3 regions of the Polaromonas sp. P4_H1 genome follow, and region 2 is predicted to be linked to each of the others. Evidence: predicted binding sites of a transcription regulator. Region 2 holds the regulator's gene; each other region holds the start of a gene.

Region 1 (10,602 bases), on a different contig from region 2:
CGAGGGGCGGGAAGTTATACCAGCCAGGGCCGCGGAACCGGCTTTGCCGGGCCGCAGGCGCAGCGGCCCCCTCTGGGGGCAGGGAGCTACGCGGAGCGAGCGACCGTGGGGGTCAAACTCCAGCGCGGTTTCACGTCAAAGGTGTAGCCACGCTGCAGCGTTTCCAGGCCGGCCTGCAGGCGCATGCCGGCGGCGAGCGCAATCATTGCGCCGTTGTCCGTGCACAGGTGCAGCTCCGGGTAATGCACGCGGATGCCGCGTTGCTGGCAGGCCGCATTCAGCTGGCTGCGCAGCAGGGCATTGGCACCCACACCGCCCGCGACGACGAGTCGCTTCAGGCCGGTTTGCGCCATGGCGGCCAGCGATTTTTTGACCAGCACCTCCACAATGGCAGCCTGGGTGGCCGCGGCCAGATCCGCTTTGCGGTTTTCCAGCTCAGGCCCCAGTTTTTTGGCTTGGGTCAGCACCGCGGTTTTCAGCCCCGCGAACGAAAAATCGAGGTCTCCGCTGTGCAACAGGGGCCGGGGCAATTTGAAGGCGGTGCCATCGCCTTGCCGTGCCAGGTCAGCCAGATGCGGCCCGCCGGGGTAAGGCAAACCCATCAGCTTGGCCGACTTGTCAAAGGCCTCGCCCGCCGCGTCATCAATGGTTTCTCCCAGCAGCTCGTAGCTGCCGACACGGTCCACCCGCATCAGCTGGGTGTGCCCGCCGGAAACCAGCAGGGCCACAAACGGAAACACCGGCGGGTCGGCGCTCAGGAAAGGCGACAGCAAATGCCCCTCCAGATGGTGCACGCCCATCACCGGCTTGCCCAGCGCAGCCGCCAGCGAACAGGCCACACCGGCGCCCACCAGCAACGCGCCGGCCAGCCCCGGCCCGCGCGTGTAGGCCACCACATCCACCTGCGCCAGCGTCCACCCGGCTTCGTCCATGACCTGGCGCGTCAAGGGCAGGACCCGCTGGATGTGATCACGGCTGGCCAGTTCCGGCACCACGCCGCCATACGCCTGGTGCATCTGGATCTGGCTGTACAGGGCATGCGATAGCAGGCGCGGCACATCGCTGCCGGCGGCATCCACCAGCGCCACACCCGTTTCGTCACAACTCGATTCAATTCCAAGGACTAGCATCGTCCCAAGTGTAAGGTTTGAGCTTCTCCCCGGCTTGGGAGAGCATCCGGCGGCAGAAACCGGCACGGGCAGCCCCAAACTGGCGCGAATCTTGCACGTTACGGCGCATGTCATCGCCCCAATCCCTGCGTCTTGTTGTGATTGCGCCGGATTTGTCCACATCCGACGCAGCAGATGAGGCCGCCCTGGCGCTGATCGAACGCTCTCGCCAGTTGCGTATTGGCTTGCTCGAAAACGGTTACAACATCGTGGCGGTGCTACCGGCAGACACCTTTCTCGAGGAGCGGCTGGCCCAGCTGCAGCCCGACATGATCATTGTGGACGCCGAGAGCGAGGCCCGCGATTCGCTGGAACATGTGGTCATGGCCACCCGCGACGAGCGGCGCCCTATCGTGCTGTTCACCAACGACAACGACACCACGCATGTGAAGGATGCGGTGGCTGCCGGCGTGTCTGCCTATATCGTGGCGGGCCTCTCACCCGACCGGATACGCCCCATTCTGGACGTCGCCATGGCGCGGTTTGAATACGAACAGAAACTCAGGCGCGAGTTGGCACATGCCAAAACCGAACTGCACGACCGCAAGATCATCGACCGGGCCAAGGGAATGTTGATGCAGCGCCAGGGTCTTTCCGAGCAGGTGGCCTATGAAAAACTGCGCAAGGCCGCCATGGACAAAGGTCTGCGCCTTGGTGAAGTGGCGCAGCGCATGCTCGACGCGGCCGACCTGCTCGGTTGAACTGGCCCGCAGCCGAAATGGTGCGCTGCACAAATGTGGTGCGCAACACACCAAATCCCGAGATCGCCCGGCTTGCCGGGTGGGCAGGCGATTGACTCATCGGGCAATGGCACCAGCATTCAGCCGGACTCACGCCCAATAGCCCGGTAGCCCACTAACCCAACGGCAATAGCCCTGCGGGGCTGCGTATCCAGGCCACGGCTGCTTTGGCCCTGCTTTGGCTCTGCTTTGGCTCTGATTTCATGCGCATACCTTTCATACGCATATCTCACGCATATCCCGCTTGCTGTGCGGCGGGGGTGTTGCCCTTCATCCTTGAGACCGCCCTTGAAGTAGAACGGCGATCCTGCAAAAATTGGTTTCCCCAGGTTTGTGCTGAATCAAACTGACCGGCATATCCCACCCGTACGATGCGTCAAGCCATTCACCGGAACCGCCTCATGCCAGACCAGCTAGCCAAACCTGCCCCCGCCGTCCATGCCCTCCCCCCTCAGGACATCAGCGAAGAGATTCTGCTGGAGAAATATGGCAAGGGAACGGAGAAAAGCATCCTGGATGTCACCCAGCGCGTGGCGCGCGCCCTGGCGCAGGCTGAAGCGCCGGAGCTGCGCCAGCAGTGGGAAGGCCGCTTCCTTCAAGCCTTGCAGCAGGGCTTCCTGCCGGCCGGACGCATCCAGTCCGCTGCGGGGACGGACCTGTCGGCCACGCTGATCAACTGCTTTGTGCAGCCGGTCGGGGACTCCATCTCGCAGACGGAAGACGGCCACCCCGGCATCTATACCGCCCTCACGGAGGCGGCGGAAACCATGCGCCGCGGCGGTGGCGTCGGCTACGACTTTTCGCGCATCCGCCCGCGCGGCGCCTGGGTCGGCAGCACCCAGAGCAGTGCTTCAGGGCCGGTCAGCTACATGCGGGTGTTTGACCGCTCGTGCGAGACGGTCGAATCCGCCGGTTCCAGGCGTGGCGCACAAATGGGCGTGTTGCGCTGCGACCATCCCGACATCGAAGAGTTCATCCACGCCAAGGATGACGGCGACCTGCGCAACTTCAACATTTCGGTGGGGGTCACCGACGCCTTCATGGAGGCCGTTGTCGCCGATGCAGAGGTCTCACTGGTTCATCGAGCCCAGCCCGGCGTGGAGCAGAAAGCCGCAGGGGCGTTTCAGGGCCCCGACAACGGGCTGTGGGTCTACCGCAAACTCAGGGCGCGGGATCTATGGGACCAGATCATGCGTTCGACCTATGACCATGCGGAGCCAGGTGTCCTGTTTCTCGATCACATCAACCACGACAACAACCTGTCGTATTGCGAGACGATTTCCAGCACCAATCCCTGCGCCGAGCAGCCGCTGCCGCCCTACGGATGCTGCTGCCTGGGCTCGATCGACCTGACCCGTTTTGTGCTGGATCCCTTTGATGAAAAAGCCCGCTTCGACGAGGCCGCGTTTACCGAGATGGCCCGCGTGGCGGTTCGCATGCTCGACAACGTGCTGGACGTCACGGTCTGGCCCTTGCCGCAGCAACAGGAAGAGGCGCGCAACAAGCGCCGCGTCGGCCTGGGCTTCACCGGGCTGGGCGATGCGCTGGTCATGCTCAACCTGCGCTATGACACGCCCGAGGCCCGCGACATGGCGCGGCACATCGCCGAAGTCATGCGCGATGCGGCCTACGACGCCTCGGTGGAACTGGCGCGCGAACGCGGCGCCTTCCCGCTGTTCAATGCCGACCTGTACCTGAGCGGCCAGCGCTTTGCCTCACGTTTACCGCAGCCGCTCAAGGAGCGCATCCGCGCGCATGGGCTGCGCAACTCGCACCTACTGTCCATCGCGCCCACCGGCACCATCAGCCTGGCGTTTGCGGACAACGCCAGCAACGGCATCGAGCCCGCCTTCAGCTGGCGCTACACCCGCAAGAAACGCATGCCCGACGGCAGCCTCAAGGAATACGCGGTGGAAGACCACGCCTGGCGGCTTTACCGCCATTTGCGCGGCGACGACGCTGCGCTGACCCCGGCCTTCGTGACGGCACTGGAGATGAGCGCGCAGGCCCATGAAGCCATGGTGGCGGCCGTCGCACCCTACATCGACACGGCGATTTCAAAAACCGTCAATGTGCCGGCCGACTACCCCTACGCAGACTTCCAGAACCTCTACCTCGAAGCCTGGCAGTCCGGCCTGAAGGGGCTGGCCACCTACCGGCCCAATGCCGTGCTGGGTTCGGTGCTCAGCGTCGGCCCCACGGCCGCTCCGCTGCAGATCAACGATGCCAACCGGCGTCTGGCGCTGGAGCGCCTGCCCGCGCCTGTGCTCTCGTCCCTGCGCTGGCCGGGCCGGCCCGAGTTGCCGGGGGGCAATCCGGCCTGGACTTTCATGGTGCACCACCCCTTCGGCGACTTTGCGCTGTTCGTCGGCGAACTCGCACCTGAGGGTGGCGGCGCGTCGCAGCCCTTTGAAGTCTGGGTCAACGGTGCCGAACAGCCCCGTGGCCTGGGCGCAATGGCCAAGACGCTGTCGATGGATCTGCGCGCCAACGACCCGGCATGGCTGCAACTCAAGCTGGACGCGCTGGCTACGGTGGCCGAAGAACGCGCCTTCGAGATGCCGTTTCCACCGCACGGCGAACTGCGCCTGTTCCCGGGCGTTGTGGCGGCCACCGCAGCGGTCATCCGCTGGCGCTGCGACCAGCTCAAGTCCTTGCAGCCGGCCGTCAAGGCCGGCATCACGCCGGTCATGGACGCCATGTTCAGCCGCGAGGAGCCGAAAACCGGCCCCTCGGGCACGCTGGCCTGGGCGGTGGACATCGAGAACCCGGCCACCGGCGAAAACTTCACCCTCACGCTGAAAGAAGTGACCCTGCCGGGTCCGGACGGCAGCACCGTCACCCGGCCCTGTGCCGTGGGGTTTTCAGGCAACTACCCACGCGCGCTCGATGGCCTGGCACGCCTGCTGTCGCTGGACATGCGGGTGATTGATCCGGCATGGATCGGCATGAAGCTGCGCAAGCTGCTCAACTACGCCGAGCCGCTGGGTCACTTCATGGCTTTTGTGCCGGGCCTGCCACACGGCGAGCGACGCCAGCAGACCTGGCCCTCGACCGTAGCCTACATGGCACGCCTGATCATTCACCGCTATGCCATGCTTGGCATCCTCAATGAAGAAGGCTTTCCACTGCGGGAGATGGGCGTGCTCGAATCCCCCAGGAACGCGGAAGCGCCCGCCACGCTGGCCGGCAAGGCCTGCCCGGAATGCGGCAACCCGACCGTCATCAGGAAGGATGGCTGCGACTTCTGCACGGCATGCGGTTACGTGGGGCAATGCGGCTAGGGATCCTCCAGGCGGCCCCTGATGGACGCACCGACCCAACATCAAAACGGCCAGGGGATGCAGGCGCACCGCCAGGCCTGGCTCCGAAATGGTGCGCCGCACAAATACAGTGCGGAATCAAAAAAATCGTGAGCCGGTCTCGCATGCGGCCCACGACGCTATCAATTCAGTAGCTGGTTGCGCCCATTGGCAAATGGTCCAGGCGCCATCTCGCGTCTGTCGTGAGTCTATGTGAAGCACAAGAACCTGCTGGCACAGGTCTTGCATTGAACTCCCTATCGGGCATATCACTTCAACGGCGAAGTGGAATGTCCTCCCTGAACAAAGGCGTTCGCACCCTGCACTCACATCCATTGTGTTTGCCCGGGTCGAGCGCCTTTTTTGTTTTCCTCTTTTGTTTTTTGCTTTTTTGTTTTTCACTTCTGGAGTCAAAACCGTGACTGATCTGCTGAAATCCTCCCTGACACGCCGTACCGTCCTGCAGGCTGCCGCAGTGGGTGCCGTGGGCATCAACCCGGCCCTGCGTGCTGCCGTCTACGCCCAGGGCTCGGACGCCCCTGAAAAGAAGGAAGTGAAGATTGGCTTCATCCCGCTGACCGACTGCGCCTCGGTGGTCATGGCCTCGGTGCTCGGCATTGACCAGAAATACGGCGTAAAAATCATTCCCACCAAGGAAGCCAGCTGGGCCGGCGTGCGTGACAAGCTGGTCAACGGCGAGCTCGACTTCGCCCACGTGCTCTACGGCCTGATTTACGGCGTGCACATGGGCACCGCCGGCCCCAAGAAAGACATGGCCGTGCTGATGACCCTCAACAACAACGGCCAGGCGATCACGCTGTCCAAGAAACTGGCCGACAAGGGTGCCGTCGACGGCGCGGGTCTGGCCAAGCTGATGGCCAGCGAAAAACGCGAGTACACCTTCGCCCAGACCTTTCCGACCGGCACGCACGCCATGTGGCTGTATTACTGGCTCGCCGCCAACGGCATCAACCCGATGAAGGATGCCAAGGTCATCACCGTGCCGCCGCCGCAAATGGTGGCCAACATGCGCGTGGGCAACATGGACGGCTACTGCGTCGGCGAGCCCTGGGGGCACCGCGCCATCATTGACGGCATTGGCGTCACGGCTGTCACCACCCAGGACATCTGGAAAGACCACCCGGAAAAAGTGCTGGGCACCACCGGCGATTTCGTCAAGAAATACCCCAACACGGCACGCGCCGTCACCGCCGCCATCATCGAAGCCGGCAAGTGGATCGATGCCGGCCTGCAGAACAAGAACAAGATGGCCGAGACCGTGGCCGACAAGGCCTATGTCAACACCAGCGTGGACGCCATCAACCAGCGCATTTTGGGCCGCTACCAGAACGGCATGGGCAAGACCTGGGATGACCCGAACTACATGAAATTCTTCAACGACGGCGCGGTCACCTTCCCTTACCTCTCCGACGGCATGTGGTTCCTCACGCAACACAAGCGCTGGGGCCTGATCAAGGACCACCCCGACTACCTCGGCATTGCCAAACAGATCAACCAGATCGACATCTACAAGCAGGCCGCCACGGCGGCCAAAGTCAGCGTTCCGAAAGACGCGATGCGCACCAGCAAGTTGATCGACGGCACGGTATGGGACGGCAAGGATCCGAAAAAGTACGCCGATGGCTTCAAGGTCCACGCCTGAAATAGCCGCTGAGCATTCATCAATCTCCCACCAAAGGACGTGACACCATGGTCAGTGCCGTATTCCACAATCCGCTGGACGCCGCAGCGCCAGCCGCTCGAAGCAGCGAACGAAGCGCTGCACATCCGATAGCTGCCACCGCGCACAAACCCGGGGCGCCAGCCCACCATGACATGAAGAATCCAGCCCCGTCCGTCATCACGGCCCCAGCAGCCCCCGCCACAGCCCGGCAGCCATGGGACTCGTCATTTCTCTGGCTCGCCATCCTGCCACCCCTGCTGGGCATGGGCCTGCTGGTGTTGGTGTGGGAGCTGGTCTCCGTGGGCACTGGCGCCAGCATTCCCTCGCCCAGGGACACCTTCACGCAGGCGGTGCAGGTGTTCAGCGACCCCTTCTACAACAAGGGGCCGAATGACCAGGGCGTGGGCTGGAACGTGCTGTCATCGCTCAAGCGCGTGGCCATGGGCTTCGGCATGGCGGCCATCGTCGGCATTCCGGTCGGTTTCATGATCGGCCGCTTCGACTTTTTGAGCCGCATGTTCAACCCGCTGATCAGCCTGCTGCGCCCGGTATCGCCGCTGGCCTGGCTGCCGATCGGCCTGCTGGTGTTCAAGGGCGCCAACCCGGCCGCCATCTGGACCATCTTCATCTGCTCGATCTGGCCCATGATCATCAACACCGCCGTAGGCGTGCAGCGCGTGCCGCAGGACTACATGAACGTGGCGCGGGTGCTCAACCTGTCCGAATGGAAGATCGTCAGCAAGATCCTCTTCCCCGCCGTGCTGCCCTACATGCTGACCGGTGTGCGCCTGGCCGTGGGCACCGCCTGGCTGGTCATCGTGGCAGCAGAAATGCTGACCGGCGGCGTCGGCATCGGCTTCTGGGTCTGGGACGAGTGGAACAACCTGAATGTCAAGAACATCATCATCGCGATTTTTGTGATCGGCATTGTGGGGCTGGTGCTGGAGTTTGCGCTGATCAAGCTCGCCACCGCCTTCACCTTCGAAGAAGTGAAGAACTGAAGAACTGAAGAACTGAAGAACTGAAGAACTGAAGAACTGAAGAACTGAAACCTGAGACCCCCAACAACCGAGGATGACGACCATGAGCACATCTTTCACCACCAAGTACATCGAAATCCAGGGTGTCGAGCAGACCTTCAAGACCAAGAAGGGCCCGTTCCGCGCGCTGCAAAACATCAACCTCACGGTCGCCCGCGGTGAATTCGTCGCGTTGATTGGCCATTCGGGATGCGGCAAGTCCACCTTGCTCAACCTGATTGCCGGCCTGACCACCCCCACCCAGGGCAGCCTGCTGTGCGCCAACCGCGAAATTTCGGGGCCCGGTCCCGAGCGCGCCGTGGTGTTCCAGAACCATTCCCTGCTGCCCTGGCTCACCTGCTTTGAGAACGTCTACCTCGCCGTGGAACGCGTCTTTGCAGAAACCGAAAGCAAGGCGCAGCTCAAGGCCCGCACCGATGCGGCCCTGGCCATGGTGGGTTTGACCCCGGCCGCACAAAAGCGCCCCGGCGAAATCTCCGGCGGCATGAAGCAGCGTGTGGGCATTGCCCGCGCGCTGTCGATGGAACCCAAGGTTCTGCTGCTCGACGAGCCCTTCGGCGCCCTCGACGCGCTGACCCGCGCCAAGTTGCAGGACGAGCTGCTGGAGATCGTGGCCCGCACCCAAAGCACGGTGGTCATGGTGACGCACGACGTGGATGAAGCCGTGCTGCTCTCCGACCGCATCGTGATGATGACCAATGGCCCATCCGCCACCATTGGTGAAGTCCTGAGTGTCGAGCTGCCCAGGCCGCGCAACCGCGTGGCGCTGGCTGAAAGCGCGCAGTACCTGCAGTACCGCAAGGCCGTGATTGATTTTCTTTACACGCGCCAGGCTCATGTAGAGAAAGCTGCCTGAACAATGAGCTGAGTCGCTCCGCAAATTCCCGCCAAGAAGGATTTCCAATGTCTGCCGTATTACCTGCCCCAGGATCCAGGAAGGCCGCTGCCCTGCAGAGCCGGTCGCTCAGCACACAGCGAACGCGCTCCCGCGGCCTTGCTTCATTGGGGAAATACCGGGAAATCATCATTGCGGTGGCCCTATTTCTGCTGTTCGACCTGGGTGTTCTGGTCCTGAACTTCTACACCTCGTTCAAGATTGACCAGGACACCGTCGCCATCAACCTGTCAGGCCGCCAGCGTTATGTCTCGCAGCGCGTCGCACGGACCTTGCTGGAGCTTGACGCCATGCGCGTCGCGGGCATTGCCTACAAACCCGAGACGCTGAGCGAGCTGCGCGCCGGCACCAAGATCTTCCAGATCTCGCAGACCGCTTTTCGGGACGGCGGGACGGTTCCCGGCGGCGACGGCAAACCGGTCTACCTGGAACCCGTGGTGTCCAGCCGCGGGCGCGAGCTGGAAAGCAAGGTGGATGCGCTGTGGAAACCCTATTACGACCTGCTGCAACCTCTGCTCGCCAGCGACAATTTCACACCGCAAGAACTGGCCGCAGCGCTCGCCTACAGCCAGGCCAACAACATCAAGCTGCTGGGCATTGCCAATGACTTCGTCACTGAAACCCAGCAGATAGGCGGATCGCGCGCCAGCATTCTGCGCATGGTGCAAACCGGCGGCATCATCCTGGCCCTGCTCAACTTCGCCTTCATCCTGTTCAAGTTCCTGCGCCGCCTCAATACCTCGGACGCCGCCATCGAGGCCGCCAATGAGGAGAATCGCGAGATTCTTGTCAGCGTGCGCGAAGGCCTGTTCCTGCTCACGCCCGACAACCGCCTGGGCTCACAACTCTCCCGGTCGGCCCATGAATTGTTCGGCAGGTCACTGGTGCCTGGCCAGAACTTTTTTGAACTGCTGTCCACCCTGGTTTCAGAGAAGGCGCTCAACGACGCGCGGGACTATGTCCAGCTCCTGTTCTCGCCGCACGTCAAGGAACAGCTGGTCCAGGGCATCAACCCGCTGGCCGAGGTGGAACTCACGGTAAGGAACCGGCTGGGCCAGGACACCACCCGCTACCTGTCCTTTCACTTCAACCGGGTGCAGGAAGATGACACCGTTCACCACCTGCTGGTGACCGTACAGGACATCTCGGAGAAAGTGGAACTGCAGGCCCGGCTGGCCAGCGAGCGTCAGCGCTCGCAAAAAGAGCTGTCCATGATGCTCAAGGCCTTTGAAACCGATCCGGCCATGATGCGGGCGTTTGTCGAGCGGGCCGAAGCTTCGCTGCTGGAGGTGAACGACCTCTTGCGAAGCACCTCGTCCGCCGCTTCCGAAATACAGGTGCTCAAGGCCGTGGACGGTGCATACCGCCGCGTCCACGCCATCAAGGGCGATGCGGCATCCCTGGGCCTGGAGATTCTGGCCACGCTGGCCCACCAGTTCGAAAACGAACTGCAAAAACTCAAGGACAGCGGCGCCCCGACCGGCGACGCGCTGCTGGCCCTGCCCTTGCCGCTGGAGGACCTGCTGAACAAGGTCGCCTCGTTCAAGGCACTGGGCCGGAGAAAAACAGGCGGCGAGACCCGGTCGACGGAGGGCTCGACGCATGCCCTGAACGCTGCGCTGACGAAACTGGCCACCGATGTAGGCAACGACTGCGGCAAACGCATCAATGCCACCGTGCGCATGAGCAGTGCCCTGGACATGGCGGCCGACAAAGTCGACCTGGTGCGCGAAATCGCCATCCAGCTGGTGCGCAATGCCGTGGTGCACGGC
Region 2 (10,602 bases):
TCGGCATTACGCTCGGCAAAATCCACCATGCGGAACGACACATCGCTGCCAAACACCGGTGCCGTCGGCTCCGTGATGGCCGCCTCGGCCTGGTCGAGCAGTCCCTCCCACACGTGAGCCTGGAAGGGCAAATATTTCTGAAAGGCAAAGCGGCGGTTGATGCCGGGCGCGATGTTGCAGGCAATCTGCGCCGCCTCGATCACGATGGTGCCGGAGCCGCAGCACGGGTCGTACAGCGGCACGCCCTCTTTGCACTGCTGGTCCCAGCCGCTGGCGGCAATCATGGCGGCGGCCAGTGTTTCCTTCAGGGGGGCGTCTCCCTTGTCTTCGCGCCAGCCGCGCTTGAAGAGCGGCTCGCCCGAGGTGTCGATATAGATGGTCGCCGTGTCGGTCGTCAGGTGCACATACACGCGTACGTCGGGCCAACGCGTGTCCACATCGGGGCGCACCTCGTACTTGGCACGGAAGCGGTCGGCAATGGCGTCCTTGACCTTGAGCGCCGCAAAGTTCAGGCTGGTCAGCGGGCTGTGCTGCGCGGTGATCTCGACCTTGAAGGTCTGCTTGGGCGTGAACCAGATTTCCCACGCAACGCTGGCTGCCGCGTTGTAGAGGTCCTGCTCGCTGCGGTACTGGTTGTGCTGCAGCTCGATCAGCACCCGCTGGGCCAGGCGGCTGTGCAGGTTGAGTTGCAGGGCATCACGCCAGGAGCCCTGCAACTGCACGCCGGCGCGCCAGGCCTTGCCTTCGATGCCGGTGATGCGTTTGACCTCGCTGGCCAGCAAGGCCTCGACGCCGGCGGCGCAGGGTAAAAAGAGTTGAAGTTGGTTCATGAATGAAGACTCACGGCTGGCTGGGTGACGGTTCTTTTTCAAGCAGGGGCCGCGGAACCGGCTTTGCCGGGCCGCAGGCGCAGCGGCCCCCTCGGGGGGCAGGGAGCCACACGCAGTGGGCGACCGTGGGGGCTACTTTCAAAGCGACTTTCGCAGGTTGGCAGGCGCGATGCGCAAAGCCTCGCGGTACTTGGCCACGGTGCGGCGCGCGCATTCAATGCCCTGCTCCTTGAGCATTTCGGAAATCTGGTTGTCGCTGAGCGGCTTTTTCAGGCTCTCGGACGAGACAAACTGCTTGATGAGGGCGCGCACCGCCGTGCTGGACGCGTTGCCACCGGTCTCGGTGCCCAGCGCCGAGCCAAAAAAGTACTTGAGCTCGAAGGTGCCGAACGGCGTGCTCATGTACTTGGCCGTGGTGACGCGCGAGATGGTGGACTCGTGCAGGCCCAGTTCGTCGGCAATTTCGCGCAGCACCAGCGGACGCATGGCCAGCTCGCCGTGGGTGAAGAAATTCTTTTGCCGCTCCACAATCGCACTGCTCACGCGCAGGATGGTGTCAAAGCGCTGCTGGATGTTTTTGATGAACCAGCGTGCCTCCTGCAAGCGCTGCTGCAAGGCCTGCCCGTTCTGGCCCTTGTGCTGCTTCAGCGCATTGGCATAGATGTCGTGCACGCGCAGGCGGGGCATGACCTCGCTGTTGAGGGAGACCTTGAAGCCGCGGCCCGACTTGACGACGATCACGTCGGGCACGATGAGGTTGCGCTCGACGTTGACAAACCGCCGCCCGGGCTTGGGATCCAGCCGGCCGATCACGGCGATGGCGCCCCGGATCACGCTTTCCGGAAATCCGCACAGGTAGGACAGGCGCTTCATATCCCGCTTGGCCAGCAGCTCCATGGGCTGCTTGCACATGGCGATCGCTGCGCGGGTCTCGTCGCAGTCCTTGCAGTCGAGCAGTTGCAGGCCGAGACACTCGGCCAGGTTGCGGGCACCGACGCCGGCGGGCTCCATGTGCTGCAGCAGCTTCAGGGCCATGGCAAAGTGCTGTTCCAGCTCTTCCGCCTGCTCAAGGTCGTCGCCCGCCAGACCGGCGGCCAGTGACGCGAGACTGTCTTCGAGGTAGCCGTCGTCATTGAGCGACTCGATCAGGAAATGCAACGCCGCCTGGTCTTCCTCCGACAGGCGCAGGCTGAGCGACTGGCGGTGCAAATGGTCCTGCAGCGACTCATGGCTGCGGGCCAGGTCGGAAGCCTCGGCCTCGCTGTCGTCCGCATTATTGTTTTTGCGGGCCGGCGCGTCGCCGCCCCATTCGCTGTCGTCAGGCGAGGACTCCACCGAGCCGTCGCCCTCCCAGCTTTCCTCCAGCTTGGCCTCGGAACTGACCTCGGGCCCTGTATCTACATCATTTTGGCTTGCAGCTTTTGATTCATCAGGGCTTCCTGCTATTGAATCACCAGCAAACTCAAATTCCCGGCTATCCTGGCTGACCGGTGTGTCGGCATTCTCCAGGCCAAATTCCTCGCGCGGTGCGGCTTCTTCCGACACTTCCAGGAACGGATTTTCATCGAGCATCTGCTCGACTTCCTGGCTCAGCTCAAGGGTGGACAGCTGCAGCAGGCGGATCGACTGCTGCAGTTGCGGCGTCAGCGCCAGGTGCTGCGAGACCCTGAGGGAAAGGCCTTGTTTCATGACATCCCTAAGCGCACGACAAAGCGAGTTGGGATGTATTAACCAAGCGGGGGCCGCGCAACCGGCTTTGCCGGGGCGCAGGCGCCGCCCCCTGCAGGGGGGAGGGAGCTACACGCAGTGAGCGACAACGGGGGGGAGCCATCACATTCTGAAGTGTTCACCGAGATAAACGCGGCGTACATCGGCATTGTTCACAATCTCGGAAGGGGTGCCGGTCGCCAGCACGTGGCCGTCACTGATGATGTAGGCATGGTCGCAAATGCCCAGCGTTTCGCGGACATTGTGGTCGGTGATCAGCACGCCAATGCCGCGCGACTTCAGGAAACCGATGATGCGCTGGATTTCGATCACGGCGATCGGGTCAATGCCGGCAAAAGGCTCGTCGAGCAGGATGAACCGCGGCTGCGTCGCCAGGGCGCGCGCAATCTCGACGCGGCGGCGCTCGCCCCCTGACAGCGCCGGCGCCGGCGAGTCACGCAGATGATCGACCCGCAAATCCTGCAGCAGCGCTTCGAGCCGCTTTTCAAGGTCTGCGCGGCCCAGCGGCTTGCCGCTGGCGTCCAGCTGCAGTTCCAGCACGGCGCGCACATTTTCTTCCACGGTGAGCTTGCGGAAAATCGACGCTTCCTGCGGCAGGTAGCTCAACCCGAGGCGGGCGCGCAGGTGAATCGGCATGTGCTCGACCGACTGGCCGTCGATGGAGATCTCGCCCGCATCGGCACGCACCAGCCCCACGATCATGTAGAACGACGTGGTTTTTCCCGCGCCATTGGGGCCCAGCAGGCCCACCACCTCGCCTTTTTGCACGGACAGCGAGACATCCTGCACCACCTTGCGGCTGCCATAGGATTTCTGCAGCCCCTGGGCCACCAGACGGCTCGGCGGTGCGGTGCTGGCCGCCGGAGTATTGGCTGCCGGGGTATTGACCGACGATGTGTCAGTCACCGCATCCACGGGTTGATTGTCCGTTCTGTCCATTTTTCGGCTTTCCGTCATGGCCCCAGCGTGGTGCCGGGACGCAAACGGAGCGCGGGTCCGGCCGGCGGCTGCGGTGCCGATGCGGCGCCGCGCGGCGACAGCATGGCGCGAATCCGCCCCGTGGGATTGGTGGCCGTGCGGTTTTGCGCGCCCCCATCCACAGTGAACACATCGGTGTTGTTGTCATAAACAATCAGGGAGCCGGTCGTTTCATCGACCAGGGTCGCGCCGTTGTAGCGCCGCACCACGGCCTGCTTGATGAATTTGACGGTGTCGGCACGGCTGTCGTATTCGATCCGCTCGCCTTCCCCTTCGATGTACTCGTCCACGCCATCGCGCTTTTTCCGGTAAAAGGCCAGCTTGCCCGGCGCCGCCACGGCCAGGGCCTGCTGGTAGCCCTGGGGATCCTGGCTGACATCCACCCGTTCGCCCCGGACAATGGTGGTGCCCTTGGTGATCACCACATTGCCGGTGAACACGCTGGTTTGTTTCAGGTCGTCGTAACGCAGGGCATCGGCCTCCGCATTCATCGGCTTGTCGCGGTCAGCCCGCTCGGCCGCGGCGGGAAACACGGCCCCGGCCGCCAGTGCGGCCAGCACGATCAAGGGAAAAATGGGGTGTTTCATAAAGGCACGAATCTTGCTGCTTGTTTTGAGTGATTGTAGCCATGCCAGCTCCGGGAATGGCGGCCAGGGCCAAATTGGGCCCATAAAAAAACCCGCCACGGGTGGGCGGGTTTTCGGGCCAACGCCGGGCGCCGGCGTGTGACTTGCCGACTTGCCGCGCGCTTATTTGGCCTTGCGCGATTGCGCGATCAGGTAATCGGTGACCTGCAGGGCCCTGTCCATGTTCTGGGCCAGCTGGCCAGACGTGTAGTAACGCCCGCCGACGCCCAGGGCCGGCACGCCGTCGACCGCGTAGGTGTCCTGCAACTGGGTGGCCTTGCGCGCCTTGGTGCTGACGGAAAACGAGTTGTACAGCTCGACAAACTTGGCCTTGTTCAGGCCCTGCTTCTCCGCCCAGGCCGCCACCTGATCCGCCGTGTTCAGCGCCTGACGCTCGATATGGATCGCATTGAACACCTTTTTGTGCAGCTCATTGAGCTTGTCCATGGCTTCCAGCACATAAAAAAGACGCTGCTGCGGCTCAAAATCGGGACGAAAGGCTACCGGCACGCGCCTGACGGTCACGTCTTTGGGCGCTTTCTGGATCCAGGCCTCGAGTTGCGGCTCAAAGGCGTTGCAATGCGGGCAGCTGTACCAGAAGAATTCCACCACTTCGACCTGGCCGGCAGGCACGTCGGTGGGAGCGGGTTTGCCCAGCGTCAAATAATCCGTTCCCTCCTTGAAGGCGCGGGCCTGAGCCTGCGCGGCTGTGGGCAGCGCAACGCCTCCCCAAGTGGCGGCGGCTGCCACGGTAGCGGCTGAAAGCGAAAACTCACGTCGTTGCATCAATTTTTCTCCTGGTTTCCTGGTCTGTGGGTCTGTGTGGGGGTATTTTGCAAAGCGGCCACTTACTTATTCAGTGAAAAAAACAAGCCGGCCGGCCGTTTCGTACAGGGGTTGGTACACCCCGGCCCATAAAAGTTCACCACACTCTAGCGCTGCACCCTGACGAGGGCTGTTTCTATCGAGTTGCCGTCCAGCCGCTCCTTGACCTTGTCGGCGTCTTCTTTTCTGTCAAAGGGGCCGACGCGCACGCGGTACACCGTTCGGCCCGACTGTTCGCGCTCACTCACCTTGGCTTGCACGCCCAGCAGCATGAGCTTGGCGCGCTGCTGCTCCGCGTCTTCCGGCGTACGGAATGCGCCAGCCTGGACAAAATAACTGAACGGGTCAACGCCCGAAACGGCGGGCGCGGCGTCCGCCCTGGCCTTGGCGAGATCGCCCAGCGGATCCGCGGAGGTGGCGGGCTTCGCCGGGGGCGCGGGAGCTGCCTTGGGCGCGGTCGCCGTGGCGGGGGCCGGCACAGTGCCCACTTCGCCGGAAGTGCCGGAAGCGCTGGAAGCAGAAGGGAGCGGCTTCACAGGCGTTTTGCCCGCCAGCGGGGCATTCGGGTTCCAGTCCCGGTTCTTTTTGGCTTCCGCGGCGTCGCTGTCGGGATTGCGCGACTGGCTCTTGTTCATGAAAGGCACCGGCACCTTGGTGATGTAGACCGCCACGGCCAGCGCGGCGCCCAGGCCGATCAGCGCGCCAATAACCAGACCCAGCAGGGTTCCGCCTCGTTGTTTTCTCATACCTTGCCCAATTTTCTTGCCTGCCTCTGAATCCCGCTCTGAATTTCGCTTTGAATTCCGCTGTGTGTGCTTCATGGTTGCCTACATTTTGTGGGGCGCACTGACGCCCAGCACCTTGAGGCCATTGTGCAATACCTGCGCCGTCGCGGCGACCAGCGCCAGGCGTGCCAGCTTGACGGCTTCGTCGTCCACCAGAATCCGCTCGACGTCGTAATAGCTGTGGTAGCAGGCGGCCAGCTCGCGCAGGTAAAAGGCCACGTCGTGCGGCGCCAGACCGGCGGCCGCATTGCTGAGCATGTCGGGGTATTTGGCCAGCAGCAGCATCAGGGCCTGGGCCTGCGGGCTGACCAGTGCCGACAGGTCCACGCTTTTCAGCTGGCTCTGATCGCCGCTCTGCGCGGCCCAAGTGCCGAGAATCGAGCATATGCGCGCATGGGCGTATTGCACGTAGTACACCGGGTTTTCATTGTTTTTGGCCAGAGCCAGGTCAATGTCAAAGACGTACTCGGTGTCGGGTTTGCGGCTGAGCAAAAAGAAGCGCACGGCGTCCGCGCTGGTCCATTCGATCAGGTCGCGCAGCGTGACATAGCTGCCGGCGCGCTTGGAGATCTTCACCTCTTCGCCATGGCGCACGACGCGCACCATGGTGTGCAGCACGTAGTCGGGGTAGCCCTGCGGAATGCCGGCGCTGGCGGCCTGCAGCCCGGCGCGCACGCGGGCAATCGTGCCGTGGTGGTCCATGCCCTGAATGTTGATGGCCTTGCTGAAACCGCGCTCCCATTTGGCCAGGTGGTAGGCCACGTCCGGCACAAAGTAGGTGTAGCTGCCGTCGCCCTTTTTCATCACGCGGTCTTTGTCGTCGCCGTAGTCGGTCGACTTGAGCCACAGCGCGCCGTCCTGCTCGTAGGTTTTACCGGCGTCCTTGAGCTTTTGCACCGCGCTGTCGACACGGCCCGAGCTGTACAGGCTGGACTCCAGGTAATAGTTGTCAAACCTGACCGAGAAGGCCCGCAGGTCCAGGTCCTGCTCATGGCGCAGGTATGCCACGGCAAACTGGCGGATCGCGTCCAGGTCTTCGACGTCACCGCTGGCGGTGAACTCCCGATCGTCGGATTTGACGGTCTTTTTGGCCAGAAAGTCATTGGCGATGTCGCCAATGTAGTCACCGTTGTAGGCGGGCTCGGGCCAGCCGGCATCGCCCGGCTTGAGGCCTTTGGCGCGCGCCTGCGTGCTAGTGGCCAGGGTCTGGATCTGCACGCCGGCGTCGTTGTAATAAAACTCGCGCCACACATCCCAGCCCTGCGTGTCAAACAGGTTGCAAATCGCATCGCCCAGCGCCGCCTGGCGGCCGTGGCCCACATGCAGCGGCCCGGTCGGGTTGGCCGAGACGAACTCCACAATCATGCGGTGCGGGCTGTCGGCCAATTGCATGCCGTACTGGTCTGCCCCTTGCAACACTTCCCGCACCACTTGCTGCTTGGCTTCGGGCTTGAGCCGGATATTGAGAAAACCCGGGCCGGCAATTTCGATCGCGTCCACCCAGCGCGCAAACGCGGGCGCCTGGAGCAGCAGCCCGCGCAGGTTTTCCGCCACCTGGCGGGGGTTGAGCTTGAGCGGTTTGGCCAGCTGCATGGCCGCGGTGGAGGCAAAGTCGCCATGGGCCGCCACCTTGGGCGACTCGAAGGCGGCCGCCACGGTACTGTCAGGCGCCATGGTTTTGAGGGCCTGGCCCAGGGCGTCCAGCAAGTCTTGTTTGATTTGAAGCATGGAGAGATTTTAGGGGCGTGGGCCCCGCGCTTCTGGCCAGCGCCTGGGCAATATGCGAGAATCTGCTTTCATTCAAGAGAGCGCTGTTGCCCTGCAACGGCCGCCGAAGGCGCAATCTCCCATGATCGCTCAGGTCCCCGTATTGAATGAAACATGCCGAATCTGGAGAGAGCTGCAGCGCAACGCTGCCGCCACCGAAGGAGCAAATCCTGGCCGTCAGCCCCGCTGATGCCGGGCTGAATCTCTCAGGTACCAAGGACAGTGGGAGCGGCACCAGCACTGGTGCACGCTGCCGCCCTGAAATTCACGATTGATTTCATAGCTGCCTGCGCGCATCCGTGCTGGCCTGTTGCCTTCTTTTCCTTGGGAATCTCATCATGAAAGTTACCGTATTGGGCGCCGGCGTGACCGGCATCACCTCCGCCTGGTTTTTGCGCCAGGCCGGCCACGAGGTCACCGTGGTCGACCGCCAGCCCGGCGCCGGCCTGGAAACCAGCTTTGCCAACGGCGGGCAGATTTCGGTCAGCCACGCCGAACCCTGGGCCAACCCGGGCGCGCCCCTGAAAGTGCTGAAGTGGCTGATGCGCGAAGACGCGCCTCTGCTGTTTCGCCTGCGCCCCGACCTGAACCAGTGGCTCTGGGGCCTGGACTTTTTGCGCCAGTGCACGCCGGGCCGCACCCGGCACAACATCAAGCAGATGGTCAACCTGGGGCTGTACAGCCGGGCCACGCTGCAAAAGCTGCGCACCGACACCGGCATCAACTACCAGCAAAAGACCGAGGGCATCCTGCACTTCTACACCAGCGAGCAGGAGTACGCCGATGCGCAGGGCCCGGCCGCGGTGATGCGCGAGCACGGCTGCGAGCTGGATATGAAAACCCCCGATGAATGCGTGGCCATCGAGCCCGCGCTGGCGGCCTGCCGCCCGCAAATCGTCGGCGGCAGCATGACGCCCAGCGACGAATCGGGCGATGCGCATGCCTTCACCCGCCAGCTGGCGGCCCTGTGCGCCGCGCAGGGCGTGGAGTTCCTCTACAACACCCGCATCGTGGGCGCGCGCAAGGAAGGCGATACGCTGCGCAGCGTGCAAATTGCCAGTGCCGAAGGGGTGGTGAGCGAGCTGAAGTCCGACGCCTATGTGATGTGCCTGGGCGCCTACAGCCCGCAGTGGGCCAGACTGCTGGGCCAGACCCTGCGGATTTACCCGGCCAAGGGTTATTCAGTGACGCTGCCGGTCATCAACGAAGCGGCCTCCTACAACGTGTCGCTCACCGACGACGAGTACAAGCTGGTGTTCTCGCGCCTGGGCAACCGCCTGCGCATTGCGGGCACGGCCGAACTGGGGGGCTACAACACCGACCTGAACCTGGTGCGCTGCGAGGCGATTGTGCGGCGCGTGCGCCAGCTCTTTCCCGACATGACCGACGGGCAAAATGCGCAGTACTGGACCGGCCTGCGCCCGGCCACACCATCCAACGTGCCCTACATAGGCGCCTCCAAAACCCGCAACCTGTTCCTCAACACCGGCCATGGCACGCTGGGCTGGACGCACTCCTGCGGCTCGGGCGCGGCGATTGCCGACATCGTCAGCGGACGCGCACCCCAAGTGGACTTTGCCTTCACCAGCCAGGTGCCCGAACGCAAACTGGTGTCGCTGGGCCGGCCCGCAACACAGGCATAAATCGGCTAAGTCGGCTAAATTGGTTGAGTCGGCGGGATTGGCTGCTGCCGGTTTGCGCGGGCGGCGCCAGCGACCGGCAGGCTGTTGAAATTCGCGCGGCGCCACAGGGCCATGCGAATCAGCAGCACTAAGCCGTCGGCCGGATGTGAAATTTCCCGTCCGCCACCAGCGCGTCATCCACCTCGACCACCGACACGCTGCGCACCTGCGCGCCGACCGGTCCGTGCCCCGCCCAGTCGATGATGTTCTGGACTGCCTGGGCTTCGCCGGCCACGGTGGCCTCCACGGAGCCATCAAGGCGGTTGCGCACCCAGCCGGAGAGCCTGAGTGCGTGGGCTTGCTCCGCAAAGGCCGCACGGTAGCCGATGCCCTGGACCAGACCGGCGATGCGCAACTGTTTTGCCATGTCTCATCCCTCTTACTGTTGCTGTTGCTGTTGCTGGATGCGCTGCTGCTTCTTCAGCAGCGTATTTTCCGCCAATGTCGGCCGGCAGGCGACGATCCGTTTCGAATCGAAATTCGGGATGCCCAGTCCGTCGCGCCAGCGCGGGCCTAGGGCCTGTGAACGCTATTTATGCAAATGCGAATGGGGTGAAAACAGCGCCAATCAAGGCGCGCGACGACGCCCAGACCGGGCGTCTGGGCTAGGAGCGCAACGCAGAGTGGCGCTGTTTTCACCCCATTCCCTTCGGGTTGCGATCAAAAAGGCCCTGCGCGGCGTTGCAAAGCCTTGGCGGGGTCTGCCCCGCCTGCGTTTTGCGCCTTGCTCATGGCCTTTTTGACTCGCAACGCATCTTGCATAAATAGCGTTCACAGGCCCTAGTTCAGCAAGACGCGGGCGGCCTCTTTCACCGCGCGCGTGAGGCGCTGGGCCAGCACGGGCTCGCGGGCCCAGTGCTGCCAATAAAGCGCCACGTCGACTGTTTTGCCCGGTAGCACCTCGGCCAGCGGCGGGCGGTGCGCACGGGCGGCCAGATGCTGCTCGGGCACCATGCCCCAGCCCAGGCCCAGCTCCAGCGCCAGTTCAAAGGCGTCCACCGCCGGGACAAAGTGACGCGGATAGAGCGCGTCGCGCAAATTGAAATGCTGCGCCAGGAAGGCATCCTGCAGGGCATCCTTGCGGTTGAAAATAATGGCCGGACTGGCCAGCAGGCGCTGCGCCGCCACCGTTGCCTTGCCGGCGCGCCACTTGTGTACCAGCGCGGGGGCCGCCACGCAGTGGTAGCGCATGATGCCCAGCGGCTCGGCCACGCAGCCCCGCATCGACTGCGCCAGCGTCGTCACGCAGCCCGTCACATCGCCGTTTTTGAGCGCGTCATGCGTATGGTCCTGGTCGTCCACCACGATGTCGAGCAGCAGCCCGTGTTTTTCAAGCGCCGGGGCGACGCCGGCCAGGAACCAGCCGGTCAGCGAGTCGGCA
Region 3 (10,602 bases), on a different contig from region 2:
TGAAGCATCGCTGGTGACAGGCCGGCAATGAAACGGGCGTATTGCTCCTGCGACTCGTACCCTTCCACTTTGAAATAGTCCTCAAAACTCATGCCATCAGGACGAAAGTAGAGAAATGCAGTCCCCATGCCCAGCGGTGCTGCGGTCATTGCAGGAATACCCTTTTCCCGGCACTTCGCAAACACCATGCGGCGAGCTGGCAGCACAAAGAAATCCAGGCCATCCACATAGACATCGGCATCCCGCAGAAATTCGTCGATGTTTTGGGGGGTGATGCCTTGGGGAAACAAGCGCAAATCGATTTCTGGATTAATGTCGCGCGCCAAGCGGGCGACAGTGTCGATTTTTGGCTGCCCCATAAAAGGCATGAAAGCGCCAGCCTGCCGGTTCAGGTTTTGCACATCGAAGTCGTCAAAATCGGAGATGTTGAAATGACTGATCCCTAGCCGGGTAAGCGTCAGCAAGTGCGAGCCGCCCACTCCGCCCAGCCCCGCAATCGCGATACGAGACGTTCTTAACTTGGCCTGTTCGGCCTGTGTAGTCCAGCCAATATTGCGCGAGAACGCGCTGTCGTAATCAAAGATGATTGGGGCTGCCATGACGCTCTCGATGTGCAAAATCCTGTATTGTTATTGTGCTCTGGCGCATAACCGGGGACCATCCCTTTGGCCCCGTCACAGTAAAAATAGGGATTGCCTTCGATTGCGGGCCGCATGAGCTCCCTAATTCAATGCAAGGAAATACCTGTGAGCCTTGACAAGCTGACCCATATTCTCGACCTCGCACGCTGGGCCCCCAGTGGTGACAACACACAACCGTGGCGTTTTGAGATTGTGGACGAATACCGGGTTCGGGTACATGGCTTTGATACACGCGACCATATTCTTTATGACTATGAAGGGCATCCGAGCCACATCGCCCATGGAGCACTGCTTGAAACAATGCGGATTGCGGCATCCGGCTTTGGCCTGACAACCAGTTGGACTGTTTCTTCTCACGGAGAACATCGCAATCCTGTCTATGACGTGAGTCTGGCGCAGGACCCTGCCCTGGTTCGGGACCCACTGTTTGACTGCATCGAAACCCGCACTGTTCAGCGCCGACCGATGAAAACCACACCGCTTACCGGCACACAGCGCCAAGCGCTGATCGACGCGGCGGGCGAAGGCTTTAGCGTGCAACTGTTCGAGTCCTGGGGTGAACGCCTGAAGGTGGCCGGTCTGCTGTGGGACAGCGCGAAAATTCGTTTGACTTGCCCAGAGGCCTATCCAGTGCACAAAGAAGTTATCGAGTGGCGGGCGCGCTACAGCAAGGACCGCATCCCGGAGCAGGCTGTCGGCGTGGACCCGGCGACTGCGCGCCTGATGGAATGGGTCATGCAAAGCTGGGCGCGGGTGGGGTTCTTCAATCGCTACCTGTTGGGCACCGTGGCACCGCGCATCCAGCTCGACCTGCTGCCCGCGCTATGCTGCGCCGCGCATCTCTTGCTGCGCCCCCAACAGCCCCCGGCAGGCCTGGCGGACTGGGTAAACCTGGGTCGCGCCGTGCAGCGCATCTGGCTCACGGCGACGCACCTGGGTTTGCATTTGCAACCGCAGATGACCCCGGTGATTTTTCGTTGGTATGCCCGCGCCGGACGCCACTTTTCGACCGAACCGAGACTGTTTGAACAAGCGTTGAAGTTGTCCAGTGATTTTGAGCGGATTGCCAATTCGACGCCCGAAGACGATTTTGGCTTCTTCGCACGGGTTGGCGTTTCGCCAGTGCCGCACAGTCGCTCGCTCAGGCGCGACCTGGCAACTTTGATGCAGGCTTGAGAGCAGGCACGGCGACCAAGGTCACTGCCAGCAGCCTGCAAGCGAGATGGAACTTCCCCATTATTTTGTCGGATTTTTTTACATCTGCCGCTAATGCGTTCCTATGGAATTGAACAAGCTTTTGATTTTTATAGTGAATAGCTGACTGGCATGAAGAGTGCTTGGGTTCGGCATACCACGGCCGATCAGATTCCCTGACACGGTGGCTGACCCAAGTGAGGATGTCATGAAAGGTATAAGCACAAAATTTCAGCGACTGGCCGTTGCGGCAGTGCTGGCGGCAGGCATGGCAGGGACGGCCCAAGCCGCGCTTGACCTCTCAGGCGCTGGCTGGGTAACCTACGAAGATGCCAATTCCTACGCCTTGCAGGTTGATGGCGTGATTGCTGGCAGCACCGGGCCGGGGAGCCTCTATTATGTCAACTCCACCCCAGGCGCGATCCAGGACCTGATCGTCGTCGCTACTGGCTCCAGTGGTGGGCCGGTAACTACCAATTTCGCCGGGATGGACAATGCCTTATCGACGCCTTCCGGGGTAAGCGGCAGCAACTACTTTTCGGATATTTGGAACAGCACACTTACTGCCTTTACCACTTTCCTCAATGGCGAAAGTCCGCTGTTTTTCTTCAACAACAACCAAACCAACAGTGGTACTTCGACTGACCAAAACCTCGCGGTCTGGGCGCAAATCAGTTTGACGGGCGCGGGTATGGACACTTTGTATCTCACCTTCAGCAATTTGAGTAATGATTACGCCTTGTTTACGGAAGGCGGGGGCGGTGTATTCGGCGGTACCCCTGCGCCCACCTTCAACTCCGGCGGCATAGACGCAACTGCGGCGAGCCTTCCGGATCCTTTGGCGGGATCAAATGTTGATCCTGTTGGCACGGATTATGTCCTGTCCGGCGGTGCGATCTGCCTGGACGCTGCCAGCGTGCCTATTTCCTGCAGCAATCCGGGTGCTGTCACCGGGCCCATCAACAACAACCTGGGTGCCAACCAGGCAGCCTATGCAATCGACGTACCTACACTGAACGACTTCCTTGCAGCCTGGCTCCTGGGAGGGTTTGCTGGCTACACTGATATTCATATCGAACTTCAAATGGGTTGTGACCCGGATACCATCGGTACCAGCGGTGGGACAGCGGGTACAGGTGATTGCGTTGGCCGAGATCTAAATAATGGCTATGAACAACTGTTCATTGGCACGTCGACCACCGTCACGCAAGTCCCGGAACCAGGAATTCTCGGCCTGCTGGCGCTCGGCCTGCTGGGACTGGCCGCTACGACGCGGCGGCGCCAAGGCTGACCCCAGTTGGTACGACAACGCTCAAGCAAGAAGGCCCCTGACGGGGCCTTTTTTCATGGGGCGCCATTGCACGCTTTTCCAAAGCGGCGACCCGCCGCTGAGCCTTGCCAGATATTTGACCTTGTCCCTTAAAAAGTTCTTAGCTGATAGTTCTGATAGTTAAAAATCAGCGTCAGGACAATGAAATGAGCGAAACGAAACGACCGGCCAAGTGCACACTGGAATTCAAGTTGCAAGCCGTCAGGCGGGTCAAGGGCGGCCAAGTGCCGAGGTGGCTCTGTTGCACCGCAGGTATGCGCTTAGGCGCGACCGTTACAGCAAGGACCGCTTCCCGGAACAGGCCGTCGGCGTCGGCACCTGCACCTGCCACGTGGAGGAAACTGCTCGACGACTCAGGTTGCTTGCGTCGGTCTGCGGCGCCGCGGCAAGACATATCTCAATGAAAAGTTCCTCGCAGCTTGCGCTGGCTATGCCTGCTTTGGCACCCGGCGCCGACGCCATGCAGGCGCCTGCATGCTCATTCTGGTAGTCATTGCGACGCCAGTTAATGTCGGATATTTTTACATGATGACAGCATCGGCCGAGAAGAAATCGCTAAGTACTTGTCAATACTAGGTAATTTTCTCTGGCACGGGCTTTGCATGCATCCAACGCAAATGCGGGGCCGTCGAATTTCGTCAGTCTGCATTTTCAAATCATCTGCTACGGAGGACTTATGTTGAAAAGCAAACTGTCAATTGCGTTCGCCCTTGCGGCATTGATCGCCAGCGGTCCGGCGGCTGCTGTGGGAACCGGTATTGACTTCCAGGTTACTGAGACAGTTGTGGTTGGCGTGCCGGCCGCGGCTCCCACCATCACCGCCGATTCGATTGATTACTCCTACAACGCAACAATCAATCAGAGTCTGGTCGGTGCAACACTGGATTTTGATGACCCGTTCACGGAGACCGGTTCAATCGCAGTCTCCAGCTTCAAGGACGGCATTGTCACTCAGCCGGCATTTCTGAACGCGTCTTTACTCTTGGCCCCTCTGGGCTATGGCATAGTCGGGGACTTCACCGCCTCTGGCTTTGCTGGCACTTTCGGAGCGGGTATCAAGGCCATATTCGACACATTTACATTGAACCTTTTCATTGACACCGATCAAAACGGCACCGGTGACATTGCGCTGGGTACAGGGGTGATAAATGCTCTCAGCGAAGCCGTTATCTTCGCCGGGCTGGCCAATGGCGACTTCGACGTGAATCTGCTCTTCACACCGACGGCCTTCGGTAGTACCTATTTTTCTAGTCCGTCACCTTTCCTCGTGAATATGGAGACCACTGGCGTCACAACGACACTCAACGGGGTTTCGTTTGGAAGTTTTACGGCAACGGCCGACGGCTCAGGCAACCTCTTTGTTAACCAAGTGCCTGAGCCCGGCACATTGGCGCTGCTTGGCCTGGCGCTGTCAGGCTTGGCGCTGATGCGTCGCAGGCGCAACAAGTAAAGCGCCAAGTTAAGATTCCCCCCAAAAAAGCGCGCCATTGCGGCGCGCTTTTTTGTTATGGGATCCTGCGCTTGGACGCCTCTTAGAGCCTAGAAGTAGTAGGTTCCCAGGACTTGCATAATGCGGCGATCGGGCAATATCCCAAACTCGCTGCTGGCACGACCCATGTTCTGCTGAAGCTGAAAGCTCAGGTCGAAGCTTGGCCAGTGGTGGCGCAACTCAAGCCAGGCGAGCCGGCTGTGGTCGCCGGGATTAAACCGAAGATAAGCGGTCAGATCCAGATCCTTGAGCCAGAGGCTTTTTTGTGTGGCGTAGATCAGGTAGGCCCGGCGGGGCGCCAGTTCCAGAAGCCGCAGGGCTTCCCGCAGGTACGCCACCTGGGTAGCGGGCGCAGTGCCAAGGGCGGCCCAAGCCGGCTGCCCCATCGCGAAGCCGTTGTATTGGTATTCGGCCGTGACGGACAACTTGCCAGGGGTGGTATACGTGACGCCACCGACAAAGCGATTGCGCGTGGCTTTATTTGCCGGCAAAGCCAGGGCTCGGCTCAGCAAATCGGGCTCACGGCTTCGTGACCACTCGAGATGAGCTACCGCCGCGTCCGACATCAACGCCGTCAAATTGGCGCCCAGCGCGGGCGACAGGCCGCTCTCCTTGTACAGCAGCACCTGGCTGCTGACGCGCTGCGAAAATTGGGTGCCGAGCGCAATCAGGGAGCGGTCCCGATTGTTGGTTGATCCGAGGTCAAGGCTCCAGCCATCCGGATTCGGGCGATCGGCCAATTTCGGCGAATACGCATACGACAATGAGCCGTCGCTCCAAAGCCGTTGCGCACGCAGCATGACGCTGCCAAGACGATTCTGCCGAAGCGCAAGGGGATCGGCGCTTGTCAGGACGCGCAAGCTGCCGTCACGAAAAAAATCGGTGGGATTGTAGCCATAACCCGGCCCATAACGCAGGTTGATACGTCCAAGTTCCAGGACCGTGTTTTCTCCTTCGGGCTGCCAGCTCAAATAGGCCTCGCGCAGGCTGTTCACCGTCGAGTCAGCGCCCGCGTCCCTGGGATAAATGTGATCAAGGCGGTCCGAAATGACGGCGCGCAGTCCCGGGCCAAGCCGGGCCGAATGCGAGAAATCAAGTGAGGCGCGACCGATGTTGCGACTGTCGGGCAAGTAACGCTGGCTGGCGTTGCCTATCGCGCCCTCGACGAAAAACTTGGTGTCCCGAGCAGCTTCAGCCGGGGGGCTGGTGTCGCTTTGCAGACTCAGGGCGTCTGCCTCCGCGTCCGCTGCCAGGGCCGGCGCCTGGATCAACACAACCGCGACAAAGAGAGCGGGAACGGAACGGGTAAAAAAGCGCATGAGGTTACTCCGGCTGAAAACGAGGCAGGAAGTCTCGCTGCATCCATGTATCAGGGATGGCGCGTGCCTTGTAGTCTGAAAAGCGCATGAGCGTGACCAACTGGGGATCGAGGCCGTCAATGATCACGGTCTCGGTCGGGCGCTCTGCGCCGAGCTGGGGCTGAAACCGGCGATAGTAGGCCGTTTTGAGCAAGCGCGACGATTCGGCAAAAAAACGCGCCTTGAGGGGCCGGTTGTTTTCAACATCTACCCACAGCTCGATGCTTGCATAGGTGACATTCGGCGACGATGCACTAAGCGCGAGTTTGTGGGCCTTGCGTGTGCGGCGTTCGCCATCGAGGATCTCCTCATCGCCAGCCAGCTGCGCCCTGTAGTCCGTCGCCAAATTCACGGTAGCCACATCACCATTGGATGCCTGCCCAAGCAAGCGCTGCTGCGGCGACAGGCGAACGCTCGCCTTGCTGGTCGGGTCGTAAAACCACATGTCGTTGCCATTCTTGAGCATCAGTTTTCCCGCATCCCGCGCGGGCAGGACAAAACGGGTCAAGCTGGCGAATTGGCCCCCCTGCTTTGGCGTGCGGGAGTAGCTGATAAGTGTACTGGTGTCGACCTGCTTGCCAGCCTGAAATTCAGTCAGCGTCACAGTCACACTGAACGGCTGCCCTGGATTGCGGATGGCATCGCTGGCAGCGAGGATCTCTTCTGCGCCAGGCGCGGACCACGCCAGGCCATAGCCGAAGAGGAATGAAAACAGGGCTATTCGTTTCATATTCGTCAAGCCTTTCGTTAAGCCTTTCTCCATCAAACGTGACGCAAGGCCTCGACCACGTCCAGTCGCGCAGCCCGGTGTGCAGGCCACCAGGCAGAGAGGATCGCAATGCAGATGAGGCCGAAGGTTGTGCCAAGGATCATGCCGGTTTCACCCCAGACATTGACAGTGAAGGGCACCAACTCAACGTTGCCGGGAGGCAGCCAGGGCATGCCAATCTGGTTGATGACAAGAGACAACACGAGCGCCAGCACAACGCCGATCACTGCGCCGAATAAGCCAAGCAGTGCGCCTTCGGTCACGAACAGCCTGAGAATACCGGAACGTCTCAAGCCCATCGCACGCAGGGTACCAATCTCGACGGTGCGTTCGACAACCGTGGTATTCATGGTGTTGCTGACAGTGAACAGGACGATACCCCCAATCAGCACAAAAACAAAACCAAATATGGTGTCGAACATCAGCATGGTCTGGACATAAAAAGGATTCAGCGCCCGGAAGTCCAGCATGGCCAGCGGTTGCTTGGTGGAAAAACTGGCCAGGATAGGCGCCAGACGCGCCTTTGCCGCAGGAATCTGGTCGGAGTGCCGCAGCTGGAGCATGATCGAAGTTGCTTTGGGCGGTGTTTGCCCATAGATCAACTGTTGTAGCTGCGCAAGACGCATCATGAGGGAGACTTCATCAAGCTCCTTGATGCCCTGGTCTTCTGCACGAATTACCTCCAGGGAGGTGACATTCGGTGCGCCTCGAGCGTTGACGACCAGCACTTCGATCCTGCGTGGATTGGCCCTGGTGGCGCTGGTCGCAGCAGGTGTTTCCTGCAGGCTGAGTTGAGCGATGTCATCGGGAAGCGCCAGGCTGTCGGCCTTCCGCTCCTTTTCGGGCTTGGGACACCGCTCAATTTTCAATGCGTCGCATAACTGCAGTACCCTGGCCACGCCGGTACCGACGACGGCAGCATCTGCGGCCGCCCCCTCCAGCGCGGACAGCGGAGCCTTGGTGCGCAGATCAAAGTCGTTCCAGTGCCGCATACGGTTGATGTCTTCTGCGACGAACCCGGTCCCCATGATGGTCCGGGACACACCTGCCGGGTAATTCCCGGCAATACCGCTGAACTGCAAGGTCGGTGTCGCTACCAGCACCATTTTTTGCAATGCTTCATCGCTTTGAATGGCCGCCAGGATGCTGGTGTAGTCGGCAATGCCATAGGCTGTCGGGTTTCCGCTACCGTAAAGATAAAAATCCCGATGCTGAATCTGCAGATGTCCACCCTTTTGCACGTGTCTCGTGTGCAACTCGTAATTGACATTGGTGCTGAAGCCGCCGAACAAGAGTATCGAGGTGGCGCCAATCGCCATAGCCAGCAAGGTGGCCAACGAGCGGCGACGGTTACGCAAAAGATTTCGCACCGCCAGGGTCAAGGTCATCATGGCACGTCATCCGCGCCTTTGCGACGAACCCCGCGAATCGTTCCGTCGGTCAGGAAAATCGTGTCGTCTGCGGCATTGATCACATGGGGGTCATGAGACGAGAAAATAAAAGAAACTTCATAACGCTCGACCATCCTGCGCATCAAGGCCAAAATGGCAGCCCCGGTCTGGCTGTCCAGATTGGCCGTCGGTTCGTCGGCGATAACCAACTTTGGCTTTCGGGCCAAGGCACGGGCTATTGCAACCCGCTGGCGTTGCCCGCCAGACAATTGACCTGGAAAATTCTTTGCCTTGTCGCCCAAGCCCACTGCATCCAGCAATTTAAGGACCCGTTCACTCCGTTTTTTTGCCGAGGCGCCCGCCAGCAACAAAGGGTATTCGATATTTTCGTATGCACTCAGGACCGGCAGCAGGTTGAAGTTCTGAAAAATGAACCCGATGTTTTTGGCACGGAAGTCCGACAGCGCGTCGTCTGTCAAATTGCCTACCTTGCAGTCGGCCACGATGACTTCGCCTTTGTCAGGCTTGTCAATACATCCGATCATGTTGAGCAGGGTCGTCTTGCCGCTGCCGGATGGGCCCATCAGCACAGTGAAACATGCACGGCGCACCACAATATCGACCCCGTTGATCACCGGGACGCGTACTGAATCCATGTGATAGGTTTTTTCGACCTGCGTGAGAATAGCCACAGGTCGGTGATTTCCCGTTTGTTCCGCTGAAATTTCCAGCACCTCTCGCCCCTATTCATGCACCTGACGGCTGCTGCCTGTCTACAGGCCTGGTTCACGCGAATCTCCAGTGCCGCCGAGTTAAATATTACGGCATTCCAGGCTGTGGAGAACAAATCATTTATCCGATTCTGCAACAGGCTATCGGCCCGGTTCTTGAGGAAGTTCCATGGAGTACCTGCAATGAGCTGCAAGAATGTGATTGGAAAAAACAGGCTCATGTCATTTGAAGAAATCGGCCAACCCTGGCGAGCAAAGCTGGCGAGCAAGGCTGGCAACTACCTAGAATCTTCACCATGATGAAGATTTTGATGGTCTGCATGGCCAATATCTGCCGTTCTCCCATGGCGCAGGCCGTGGCGAGGCAGGTGACACACGACGCAGGGCGATCGCAAGAGCTTGAGTTCGACTCGGCGGGATTACTTGCGCAACATGCCGGCGAGCTAACGGACGCCCGGGCCAGATTCGTCCTTTTAAGCCGGGATTACGAGCCCGGAAATACGCGAGCGCGCTGCGTGAATGATCAGGACTTCGAGCACTTTGACTTGATTTTGGCCATGGATCGGCCCAATCTGGCAGCGCTGCAGCGCCTTTGCCCGCCACAGCATCTCGGCAAACTGCACCTGCTGCTGGAGTTTGCTCCCTCGGCTGGTGTGGACGAGGTGCCCGACCCCTATTACGGCAACCTGGCCGGCTTCGAGCGGGTGCTGGATCTATGCGAGGCCGGCGCGCGGGGCCTCATCAAGGCGCAGGCTCAGATTTTGTAGTAACCGCGGAACCAGGCCACGAATCGGCCAACACCCTGCTGGACCGTGGTACCAGGTACAAAACCCACCCATTCCTGCAGCGCGTCAGTATTGGCATAGGTAACAGGCACATCACCATCCTGCAAGGGCAACAGGCGCTTTTCTGCCTTCTTGCCCAAGGCCTCTTCAATGCAGCCAATGAAGTCAAGCAGGGCAACCGGATTGTTGTTGCCGATGTTGAACACGCGGTAAGGTACGTTGCTGGTGGCCGGGTCAGCCAGAACTGAGTCATAGGCCGGGTTGGAGACGGCCGCGCGGTCAAGCACCCGGATGACGCCTTCGACGATATCGTCCACATAGGTGAAGTCGCGTTTCATATCGCCGTGATTGAACACATCGATAGCACGTCCTTCCAGGATAGCTTTAGTGAACAGGAATAGCGCCATGTCGGGCCGACCCCAGGGACCGTACACCGTGAAGAAGCGCAAGCCGGTGGTTGGCAGACCATAGAGATGGCTATAGGTATGGGCCATCAGTTCGTTGGTTTTCTTGGTGGCGGCGTACAGGCTGACTGGGTGGTCCACGGTGTCATGCTCGGAAAACGGCATTTTGGTGTTGCCGCCATACACGCTGGAGCTTGACGCGTATACCAGGTGCTGCACTTTGGCGTGGCGGCAACCTTCAAGGATATTCACAAAACCCACGATATTGCTATCGACATAGGCATGCGGGTTTTGCAGGGAATAGCGAACACCCGCTTGGGCGGCAAGGTGGATGACACGATCAAATTTTTCAGCTGCGAAAAGCAAAGCCATGCCGTGCCGATCAGCCACATCCATTTTGACAAAGCGAAAACCTGCGTGTGGTGTCAGCTGATTGAGACGGCTTTCTTTCAGGGTGACGTCGTAGTAGTCGTTGAGGTTGTCCAACCCCACCACTTCGTCCCCGCGCGC

The links. The regulator sigma-54, encoded in region 2, starts transcription at its own class of promoters, with help from an activator protein. The targets are predictions, from matches to a motif close to TGGCANGNAANCTGCTTT.
Region 1: AC1DS5_RS12350 (CmpA/NrtA family ABC transporter substrate-binding protein) is a predicted target of sigma-54. The motif match lies at 5,444-5,461, and genes of this name have one in related genera.
Region 3: pepA (flocculation-associated PEP-CTERM protein PepA) is a predicted target of sigma-54. The motif match lies at 3,753-3,770, and genes of this name have one in related genera.

Annotation. Positions count from the first base shown of each region.
Region 1 covers NZ_JBFUKG010000008.1:134,597-145,198, forward strand. The annotation lists gene tsaD (tRNA (adenosine(37)-N6)-threonylcarbamoyltransferase complex transferase subunit TsaD) at 87-1,130, opposite strand; gene AC1DS5_RS12340 (ANTAR domain-containing response regulator) at 1,238-1,870, shown strand; gene AC1DS5_RS12345 (adenosylcobalamin-dependent ribonucleoside-diphosphate reductase) at 2,311-5,193, shown strand; gene AC1DS5_RS12350 (CmpA/NrtA family ABC transporter substrate-binding protein) at 5,630-6,874, shown strand; gene ntrB (nitrate ABC transporter permease) at 6,922-7,896, shown strand; gene AC1DS5_RS12360 (ABC transporter ATP-binding protein) at 7,979-8,791, shown strand; gene AC1DS5_RS12365 (ATP-binding protein) at 8,968-10,602, shown strand, end outside.
Region 2 covers NZ_JBFUKG010000001.1:48,887-59,488, forward strand. The annotation lists gene AC1DS5_RS00240 (THUMP domain-containing class I SAM-dependent RNA methyltransferase) at 1-830, opposite strand, end outside; gene AC1DS5_RS00245 (RNA polymerase factor sigma-54) at 969-2,519, opposite strand; gene lptB (LPS export ABC transporter ATP-binding protein) at 2,661-3,497, opposite strand; gene lptA (lipopolysaccharide transport periplasmic protein LptA) at 3,512-4,123, opposite strand; gene AC1DS5_RS00260 (thiol:disulfide interchange protein DsbA/DsbL) at 4,286-4,948, opposite strand; gene AC1DS5_RS00265 (SPOR domain-containing protein) at 5,095-5,733, opposite strand; gene argS (arginine--tRNA ligase) at 5,815-7,500, opposite strand; glycine riboswitch at 7,564-7,655, shown strand; gene AC1DS5_RS00275 (D-amino acid dehydrogenase) at 7,878-9,182, shown strand; gene AC1DS5_RS00280 (acylphosphatase) at 9,310-9,588, opposite strand; gene AC1DS5_RS00285 (HTH-type transcriptional regulator ArgP) at 10,002-10,602, opposite strand, start outside.
Region 3 covers NZ_JBFUKG010000017.1:63,683-74,284, forward strand. The annotation lists gene AC1DS5_RS19980 (ThiF family adenylyltransferase) at 1-599, opposite strand, end outside; gene AC1DS5_RS19985 (nitroreductase family protein) at 747-1,817, shown strand; gene AC1DS5_RS19990 (PEP-CTERM sorting domain-containing protein) at 2,044-3,126, shown strand; gene pepA (flocculation-associated PEP-CTERM protein PepA) at 3,842-4,615, shown strand; gene AC1DS5_RS20000 (hypothetical protein) at 4,705-5,973, opposite strand; gene AC1DS5_RS20005 (outer membrane lipoprotein-sorting protein) at 5,978-6,742, opposite strand; gene AC1DS5_RS20010 (ABC transporter permease) at 6,775-8,172, opposite strand; gene AC1DS5_RS20015 (ABC transporter ATP-binding protein) at 8,169-8,828, opposite strand; gene AC1DS5_RS20020 (low molecular weight protein-tyrosine-phosphatase) at 9,200-9,670, shown strand; gene AC1DS5_RS20025 (NAD-dependent epimerase) at 9,658-10,602, opposite strand, start outside.